3 regions of the Neisseria macacae ATCC 33926 genome follow, and region 2 is predicted to be linked to each of the others. Evidence: predicted binding sites of a transcription regulator. Region 2 holds the regulator's gene; each other region holds the start of a gene.
What was found. Region 2 encodes FNR, which switches genes on or off when oxygen is low (the NO sensors DNR and NnrR bind a similar motif). Its sites were predicted from a motif close to TTGATNNNNATCAA; they were not measured.

Region 1 (3,280 bases), 810 kb from region 2:
AATGACGCCGTTGACGAGCAAGTCGCTGAGGATGCCCGGCTCCATGTTGGCGCCTATCCATTCGCCCAGCGCGGTAAAGCCGCCTTCGATGGCGTCCATAATCGGCGCCGCCCATGTGTAAACCGCTTGGAACACCATAAACAGGATGACCAGCAGCATAATTATGCCCCAGACGGGGTGCAGCACGATGTCGTCGAGTTTTTTGTGCCATGCGGGCAGCGTCATCTGGGTGCGTACCACTTGTGCCAAAATCGATTCGACTTCTTGATAAAGTTTGTCGCTCTCCAGCGCCTCGAGCGTGCGTTCGGCAGAAGCGGGGTTGGCGGGGAAGGAGCGTTTGCGCGGCAGCTTCGCCACGGCTTCGCGTACTGCCTGTACGCCCGATGCGCTCACCGCGACCGTTTCCAAAACAGGTACGCCCAGTAGTTCGCTCAGCTTGGCCGCATCGATATTCAAGCCCCTTTTGCGGGCAACGTCGCTCATGTTCAGCGACACCACCATAGGCAGTCCCAGCGTTTTCAGTTCCAAAATCATGCGCAGGGTCATACGCAGGTTGGTCGCGTCGGCAACGGCAATGATGGCGTCGGGCGGAATGCCCAGCTTGCCTACGGCGACATCTTTCGCCACCGCTTCGTCGGGGCTGGTCGTGCGCAGGCTGTATGTGCCCGGCAGGTCGATAATGCGAACGGCCTTGTCGTCAAGTAAGGCGCCCTCGCGCTTATCGACCGTTACGCCCGGATAATTGGCAACCTTGGCATGTGCGCCGGTCAAACCGTTGAACAAAACGGTTTTGCCGCAGTTTGGCGCGCCAATCAAGGCAAAATAGCTTAGTTCCATTTATTTATTCTCCTTGTTTGATTGTGTGATGAGTTTGGCGTTGAATTGGGGAAAAGGCTTTGAAACGGCGCTTTCAGACGACCCGGGTCGTCTGAAAAGGATAGGGCGGTCAGGTTCAATCCGCCTTTGCCGCATTTTCAGAACATGAAGCCCGCCTGCGTGTATGGCGGTCAGCCGTCAATCACATGGCACATAATTTTTCCCGCTTCTTCCTGCCGCAACGAGAATTGCGACTGGTTGCCCAAACGTACGGCAAACGGACCGCGTCCGAATCCGCCGACGGCGATCACCTGCAACGGCATTCCGCTTGAAAAACCCAAGTCGGCAAGACGGCGCGTAACCAGCGGGTCGAGTTCGCCGAAAGTCGAATTGGGGACGATGGAGTCGATGTGCGCGACTGCGCCTTTACTGAGTTTTGACAAAGGTATGGCAGACATAGGGTGTTTTACTTTCGTTGTCGATTGAAAAAAGAGACGGCAAGTAAAGACGAATTTGACACAGGGTAGGCCGAGGCATGTTCCAACGCCCGTTCCCGCAAAAGAAGTAGTTTTGATTGTTTATCACTTTGTTTTATTTTGATAATAAATCTTGTTAACATAAAAATCAAATCCAAAGCCACCAAATTCCTGATTTTCAGACGACCTCTTGCGGCAAATCAAAAAAAGCGAATGATTTGACGGGAAAGTCGGGCAGGGCTATTGATAAGGTTTGCATTTGGATGTTTGATAGGCGTAAAGAGAAAAGGAGCGAATGATGAAAATCTACACCGCCGCAGAAATGCGCGAACACGAGCAAATGGCAGTCGATAAAGGCACGACTTTCGAGCAACTGATGGAAAACGCGGGACAAGCCGCCGCCGCGGATTTGCTGCGCCGTTTCCCCAAAGCAGGGCGCGCGCTGATCGTTTGCGGCAAGGGCAATAACGGTGGCGACGGTTTGGTCATCGCGCGCGTGTTGTCGGAACAGGATTGGCAGGTAGATGTCGTCTTCGTCTTGGGAGATAAACTGTCGCCGCTGGCGCAGTTGAACCGCGAGCGTTTGAATCATTCGGACGGCGTCAGCTTTATCCGATCCGATGAGCTTGAAGGTCGGCTGAAAACAGGTTACGACCTCGTTATCGAAGGCATTTTCGGAACAGGCTTCAGCGGCGCATTGCCCGAAACAGCCGCCGCCGTCTGCCGCCTGCTGAATCAAGCCGACGGTTTCAAAATCGCGTTGGACATCCCGACCGGGCTGAACTGCGATACCGGCGAAGTAGATCAAGACACCTTCCGCGCCGATCTGACCTACGCCTTCGCCGCCTACAAGCCCGCGCATATGACCGATGCAGGCAAGGCATATTGCGGAGAGACCGTGTGTTTAGATATTGGGATAGAGTAAGAATATTTTATTGAGATGACGATGTTCGCGGCTATTTCCAGATTTGCGCCAAGTAAATGCCCAATGCCGTCAGAAGGAAGGAGCCGAAAACATGCAGGCAGACCGCTGAAAACGCCGTCGCCCAGCGTTGCGCCTGCATCAGGGTGACCATTTCCAATGAAAAGCTGGAAAACGTCGTCAGGCTGCCGAGAAAACCGGTAATCAGTAAAAGCTTCCATTGCGGATTATCCAGCCATTCGGCGCAGATGCCGATTAAGAGCGCGCCGATCCAGTTGGCGGCAAGCGTTCCGGCTGAAAACGGGACGGAGAGTGCGGCAAAGGCGAGAACGAGCAACCAGCGGGACAATGCGCCCAAAGCCGCGCCAAAAGCAACCGCCATGACGTTTTGAAACATATCGAAATCCGGAGACAAGAAAAATCAAAAGGGTAGGGTTGTGGATTTTAACCGTATTTTGAACAGGCAAACAAAGGGTCGTCTGAAAAGCATTTTAGGTTTTCACTTTGTTGAAACCATGCTTTCAGACGACCTTTTTTTGCACCTTTCCTTCATCATATATAGCGGATTAAATTTAAATCAGGACAAGGTGAGGCAACGCCATACTGGTTTAAATTTAATCCACTATAAAACAACATTTCCCTACATTGCCTGTCATTTGATGTTTGTTAAAAATTTTGCCGCCTATTCGTGTTACGCTTCGCAAACAAATTGATTTTCCAAGGGAAAGGAGCAGGATATGCCGTCATTGAGAACGCAAATCGCCGGTTTTTCTTTTGACAACTGTCTGATGAACGCCGCTGGTGTGGCGTGTATGACCGTGGAAGAATTGGAAGAAGTCAGACAATCCGCCGCGGGCAGCTTCGTCACCAAAACGGCGACGCTGGAAGCACGGATGGGCAATCCAGAGCCACGTTACCGCGATGTACCGCTGGGCAGCATCAATTCCATGGGCTTGCCGAATCAAGGCATTGATTACTATCTGGATTATTTGCTGAGCCTTCAAGAATCGCAGCCCGAACGGACATTTTTCCTCTCGCTGGTCGGTATGTCGCCCGATGAAACACA
Region 2 (3,280 bases):
TTGGGGGTAACGGTCATCCCGTGCGGTTTCAGGCGGACGAGTCCGAGGGAGGCGAGTTGTTCCAAGTCGGCAAGTTCGTCTTTGAAATAGCGGTCGAACGGAATACCGAATACGCTTTCGTAGATTCGGTAATCCAAGGCGAAGCGGCACATCAAATCTTGGATGATATTGCGGCGCAAAAGGTCGTCCTGATTGAGCTGGTAGCCACGCATGATGGGCAGGTGTCCTGCATCAAGCGCGGCATAGTAGGCGTCGATGTCGCGTTCGTTTTGGGAGTAGGTGCTGCCGATTTTGCCGATGGAAGATACACCGATGGCGACCAAATCGCAGTCCGCGTAGGTCGAGTAGCCTTGGAAGTTGCGCTGGAGGAAGCCTTCTTTGAGGGCGATGGAAAGTTCGTCATCGGGTTTGGCGAAATGGTCCATACCGATGAAGACGTAGCCGCGTTCGGTCAGGGTTTGAACGCAGTATTGCAGCATATCGAGTTTTTCTTCGCTGCCGGGAACGGCTTCGGTATCGATGCGGCGTTGCGGCTTGAAGATATGCGGCAGATGGGCGTAGTGATAAAGGGCAAGGCGGTCGGGATCGAGCGACAAGACAGTGTCGATGGTGGTTTTGATGCTTTCGGCGGTTTGATGCGGCAGGCCGTAAATCAAATCGACGCTGACGGATTTAAATCCAGCTTCGCGGGCGGCATCGATGACTTCTTTGGTTTCGTCGTAGCTTTGGATGCGGTTGACCGCTGCCTGCACTTTGGGATCAAAGTCCTGAATGCCGACGCTCATGCGGTTGAAACCGAGCTTGCCGAGCATGAGGACGGTTTCGCGGCTGACTTTGCGCGGGTCGATTTCGATGGAGTATTCGCCGCCGGGGATAAGTTGGAAATGTTTGCGTATCATGCGGAATACGCGTTCGATTTGGTCGTCGCTCAAGAAAGTCGGTGTACCGCCGCCGAAGTGCAGTTGGGCGAGCTGATGCCGTCCGCCCAGATGCGGGGCGAGCAGCTCCATTTCTTTTTCAAGGTATTCGATGTAGGCATCGGCGCGGCTTTTGTCTTTGGTGATGATTTTATTGCAGCCGCAGTAGTAACAGATGGTGTTGCAGAAGGGGATGTGGATATAAAGCGAAAGGGGCTTGTTCAAAGCCCCCATACCGCGCTGATTCAAGGCATTGATATATTCGGCTTCGCGAAATCCGTCATGAAAACGGTCGGCTGTCGGGTAGGAAGTGTAGCGCGGACCGCTGGAAGGAAGGCTGGCGATGAGTTCGCGATCGAACTCAGGCTTGTCATTGTTTCTATTGTGATTATTTTGTATCGGTATTACTTTCATGGCGTGTGCGTGATTAGAGTAATGATGTTAGGCAATTTTCGGATAGTTTGGTAGAATGCCACAGTATGATAAACCTGTCTTGATATGTGTCAATAACTTACGTAATCATGACAGGATAAAAACCTTAATTTTAAGGGTGTTTTATGACCACACACAATGCTATGCATCAGATGAAAACCCTGTGTTCTTCCTGTTCGCTGCGTGAACTCTGCCTGCCTGTCGGGCTTTTGCCCAATGAGTTTGCACAATTGGACGCGGTCATCCGACAGAGCCGCCGCTTGAAGAAGGGTGAATGTCTGTTCCGCACCGGTGAGCCTTTCGCGTCGCTGTTTGCCATCCGTGCCGGTTTTTTCAAAACCACGGTTGCCAGTCAGGACGGTCGCGATCAGGTTACCGGCTTTTTTATGTCCGGCGAACTCATCGGCATGGACGGCATTTGCTCCCATGTCCACAGCTGCGACGCGGTGGCTTTGGAAGACAGCGAAGTGTGTGAGCTGCCCTTTACCCACATCGAAGAACTGGGACACAACATCCCCAGCCTGAGAAGCCATTTTTTCAGATTAATGAGCCGCGAAATCGTGCGCGACCAAGGCGTGATGCTGCTTTTGGGCAATATGCGCGCCGAAGAGCGTCTGGCGGCGTTTTTGCTCAATCTGTCCCAACGCCTTTACTCGCGCGGATTTGCCGCCAACGATTTCATCCTGCGGATGTCGCGCGAAGAAATCGGCAGCTATTTGGGGCTGAAACTTGAAACCGTCAGCCGCACGCTGTCCAAGTTCCACCACGAAGGCTTGATTTCGGTCGAACACAAGCACATCAAAATCCTCGACTCGCAAGCCCTCAAAAAAATGGTGTCCGGCTGTTCGCACGCCATCTGATGGATACCGAGACTATTTTCAAACAGAATCCAAGGTCGTCTGAAAAATTTTCAGACGACCTTCTTCATAAAAACCAATTATGAAACACAAGAAAAAACTCATTGCCTTGACCGCTGTCTGCGCCCTGCTCGCCTACTGGCTCTATCCCGACCAACATCCCGTTTACCCCGCAAGCGACCATTACGACCCGAAAACGCAAACCTTCTTCAACCCCGAACCTCAGCAGAAACCGACCGGCCTGACCGGCGCATTTTGGAAGATCCTGACCGACCCGCAGGCAACGCACCCGCCCAAACCTCTGCCTACCGTCAAACCTGATTGGCAAACCTTCCTCGCCGCACCCGAAAGGAAAAGCCGCTTCGTCTGGTTCGGGCATTCTACCCTATTGATGCGGATCGGCGGGCAAACCATCATTACCGACCCCGTTTTCGGCAATTCCGTCTCCCCCATCCCCATCACCATGAAACGCTTCCAGCCTGCCCCCGCAGAAATCGACGAACTGCCGCCCGTCGATGTCATCCTGATTTCACACAGCCACTACGACCACCTCGAAAAAGACAGCGTGCAGGCACTCAATTCAAAAGGCAACAGCCATTTCATCGTCTCACTCGGCATGGGCGTACTGCTGAAAAAATGGGGCGTGCCGCAAGAGCGCATTACCGAACTCGATTGGTGGCAAAGTACCGAACGCAACGGCATCCGCTACACCGCACTACCTGCCCGCCACGATTCATCCCGAACCCTGACCGACCACAACCAAGCCCTGTGGTCCAGCTTTGCCATCGAACACGGCAGCGAAAAATTCTATTTTCACGGCGACTCGGCACAAGGCAGCCATTTCGACAAAATCGCCGAAAAATTCAACGGGTTCGATATCGCGTTCATCGAAAACGGGCAATACAGCGAACATTGGCCCAACAATCACCTCTTCCCCGAGCAAACCGCCCGCTATGCCGCACAGCTTGCTCCCAAACGCTTCATGCCCATCCACTGGGGCGCCTACGCCATGGCACTGCACGCTTGGAACGAACCCCTGCTGCAAAGCCTCCCGCTGGCACGCAGCTTGGGCGT
Region 3 (3,280 bases), 740 kb from region 2:
ATCGTAAAACTCTCGCCTGCCGCGGTTTCGTCGCTGGGATTGCTCAGCCCTGTCTCGGCATTTATCTTGGGCTGGCTGTTTTTAGGGCAAGGGATGGATGCGAAGTCGCTGGCGGGATTTGCGTTGGTGTTGGTATCGATATTCGGGGTGCAGCGGGCAGTCATGAAAAAGGTCGTCTGAAAACAGCCTTGAGCCTTCAAGCCGCGTTTTCAGACGACCTTTTGCGCCGGTCGGTTTATTTCTTCAAGAATGCCCGTTTCAGAATAATCAGCCAATCTTTTTTATCCAAAACAGGACGTTGTGTAAACATATCGTATTTGCTGCCGTCCAGTTTCTGCAAAATCAGTTGTCCGCCGACAATAATCATCCGCAATTCAAATCCCAAACGGCCTTTCAGCGTTTTACCCAAGGGCGAGCCGCCCTTGAGCATTTGGAACGCGCGGTTGCACTCATACGCCATCAGTCTTTGGAACGCAAAATCCGCTTTGCCTTCGGCAATTTGCGTTTCGCTGACATTAAATTTTTGCAAGTCGTCCTGCGGGATATAAACACGGCCTTTCTGCCAATCGACGGCAACGTCCTGCCAAAAGTTGATGAGTTGCAACGCGGTGCAGATACCGTCGCTTTGGGCGATGCTGACTTCGTCGGTTTGTCCGTACAGGTGCAGCATAATGCGCCCGACCGGATTGGCAGAACGGCGGCAGTAGTCAATCAGGTCGCCAAAATCCTGATAACGGGTTTTGACAACATCCTGACTGAATGCGGACAAAAGATCGTAAAACGGCTGCAGCGGCAGCTTGAAAGGCGCGATGGCTTCATGCTGCAAACGTTGCATTAGCGGAGTCAACGGCGTTTCGCCGCGCTGTATGCGGTCAAGTTCGGATTTGAGTTCATCCAAAGCGCGCAAGCGTTCATCGGCTTCGGCATTGCCTTCATCAGCGAGGTCGTCCGCAGTGCGCGCAAAAGCATAAACGGCATGGGTAGGCTTGCGCAGGCGGCGCGGCATGACAAGCGAGCCGACGGGGAAGTTTTCGTAATGGTTGACGGACATAGATATTTGAAATTCGGTATTGGGGTCGTCTGAAAGTATGAGCCGCGTTGCTCAAATGGCTTGCCGACGGCACGGAGTACTTCCAAACCTGTATTAACAACTCGGCAAGATTCTAACACAACGCATTATTTTATTAATGATTTAACTGTACACGCGCATAGAAATCCAAACTTGAAACCACAAAATTACCCTGTTTTCCCAATTCAGACGACCCTTTCCGCAAAACGGATTTTAGGTACGGCAAAAACTATAGTGGATTAACTTTAAATCAGTACGGCGTTGCCTCGCCTTGCCGTACTATTTGTACTGTCTGCGGCTTCGTCGCCTTGTCCTGATTTAAATTTAATCCACTATATATTGAGATGACGAATCACAATACGGAAATAAGCTGTCCCATCCAAACTTAACCCGAAACCATGCCGTCCTCGTTCCTCAATATATCCGTAAACACTTGATTCGCTTATAATCCCCATACTTCCAAGTAAGCGGAGACTACAATGGACATGATGGCTTTCACGAATATTTTCTTAATCGTGCTATGTATTTTCACCATGCTGCTGGTGTGGTCGCGAAATTGGAAGCGCAAGCAGGCGTATTTTGAAAAAATCAAAAGCAATCCGGACAATCTGAAATGGCTCGAACAAAATCTGACCGGAAAAGAAACAGCAGACCTCAAAAACATCAACGAGCATTTCGGGCTGCCTTTGCTGCAAGCGAAGCAATTACTTGAATACTACAAGCAGCAGTCGGAAAAATAATCTATCGTAAAAAATAATCTATGGTTTAAAACAGGCGGGCTGAATTCAGTCCGCCTGTTTTACCCGTTTCAAAAAAATCTTTTATTTCTGTATTGACAGAAATAAAAGACAAAAATAAAATACCCTCACTATGAAACTGAATCCGACCACTGAAAAATTTATCCTCCACTGGGGCGAAATGGGCACCAAATGGGGCGTCAACCGTACCGTTGCGCAAATCCACGCCCTGCTCTACATCTTAGGCAGACCGATGAATGCCGAAGAAATTACCGAAACGCTCGGCGTAGCGCGCTCCAATGTCAGCAACAGCATCAAAGAGCTGCAAAATCTGAGGCTGGTGCATACCGTGCATATCTTGGGCGACAGACGCGATCATTTTGAAACTTCAGACGACGTCTGGACTTTGTTCCGCACCATCGCAGAAATGCGCATGCAGCGCGAAATCGAACCGACGCGGCAATTTTTGCAAAGCCTGATCGACAGCCCTGAATTTAGTCAGGAAAATGAAACCGCCAAACAGCGAATCCGACAAACCCATGATTTCATTAACACGCTGACCATATGGGCAAATGAAATGCTGAAGCTTTCCACCTCAACCATGGTGAAAATTTTAAAAATAGGCACCGGAATACAGAAATTTTTCCGATGATGCCGCCCCAATTGGTTTGCAAGACACAACCCCCGGTTTCTCTTACTCAATCATAGGTGTGTTATGGCACATTCAACAGATGATTATTTCGACTATCCGAGAGGCAGAGTCATCATCGTTTATACTGCATCTACGGTATTTTTTGCATTTAATATCGGCTACTATGCTTTATTATTTACCGTGCCGGCCCTAATTTGCGGTTTGATCTTAAGCTTGACGTCTACATACAGGGACTTATGCGGCCTTATCCGGGCAGGCATCGTCGGATCGTTATGCAGTTGTCTGTATCTTTTATTGTTTGGTGCGGATTTTATCAGCAGCCTCCAAGCAGGCGTGGTAATAGGCGGTACTTATTCTTTGATTGTCGGTCTTTTAAGTCTGCCTAATCCTCCTGGGGAAGACGATATTCGGGAACCTGCCTAATTTTTTTACCTTTATATTTCTCTTTTGACAGAAATTTTAGAAATTACAGGCTAAATATATAAACAAACCAAAATGAAATTAGGAAACCAATATGTCCGCCAACACTACACGCAATCTCCCTGCTTACCTGTCTTACTCGATGGGGTTGTTATGGCTGTGGAGCGGCACTCAACCTCTGTTTTTCATGCCTGAAATGTCATTGGATTTGCTGCATTCGGTCGGCATTCCCGATCCGTTGCTGTGGCCGACATTAATCGCCGCTTCACTATTGGACATCGGTTTTGCCTTTTTATGCTTCAGCCGCTTTCGTGCCCGTTCCGCAATATGGCTGCTGCAATTGATAACCGTCACGACATACAGCCTGATTATTGCCTTCAGGCTGCCCGAAATGTGGGCGCA

Region 1: MON40_RS06630 (FeoA family protein) is a predicted target of FNR. The motif match lies at 1,483-1,496, and genes of this name have one in related genera.
Region 3: MON40_RS06970 (GbsR/MarR family transcriptional regulator) is a predicted target of FNR. The motif match lies at 1,902-1,915, and genes of this name have one in related genera.

The regions. Positions count from the first base shown of each region.
Region 1 covers NZ_CP094241.1:1,367,229-1,370,508, forward strand. The annotation lists gene feoB (ferrous iron transporter B) at 1-837, opposite strand, end outside; gene MON40_RS06630 (FeoA family protein) at 1,008-1,274, opposite strand; gene MON40_RS06635 (NAD(P)H-hydrate epimerase) at 1,591-2,217, shown strand; gene crcB (fluoride efflux transporter CrcB) at 2,249-2,611, opposite strand; gene MON40_RS06645 (dihydroorotate oxidase) at 2,952-3,280, shown strand, end outside.
Region 2 covers NZ_CP094241.1:2,181,222-2,184,501, forward strand. The annotation lists gene hemN (oxygen-independent coproporphyrinogen III oxidase) at 1-1,331, opposite strand, end outside; gene fnr (fumarate/nitrate reduction transcriptional regulator Fnr) at 1,475-2,209, shown strand; gene MON40_RS10495 (MBL fold metallo-hydrolase) at 2,289-3,280, shown strand, end outside.
Region 3 covers NZ_CP094241.1:1,440,997-1,444,276, reverse strand. The annotation lists gene MON40_RS06985 (EamA family transporter) at 1-180, shown strand, start outside; gene hpnC (squalene synthase HpnC) at 236-1,051, opposite strand; gene MON40_RS06975 (hypothetical protein) at 1,549-1,809, shown strand; gene MON40_RS06970 (GbsR/MarR family transcriptional regulator) at 1,940-2,458, shown strand; gene MON40_RS06965 (NADH dehydrogenase) at 2,522-2,881, shown strand; gene MON40_RS06960 (DoxX-like family protein) at 2,973-3,280, shown strand, end outside.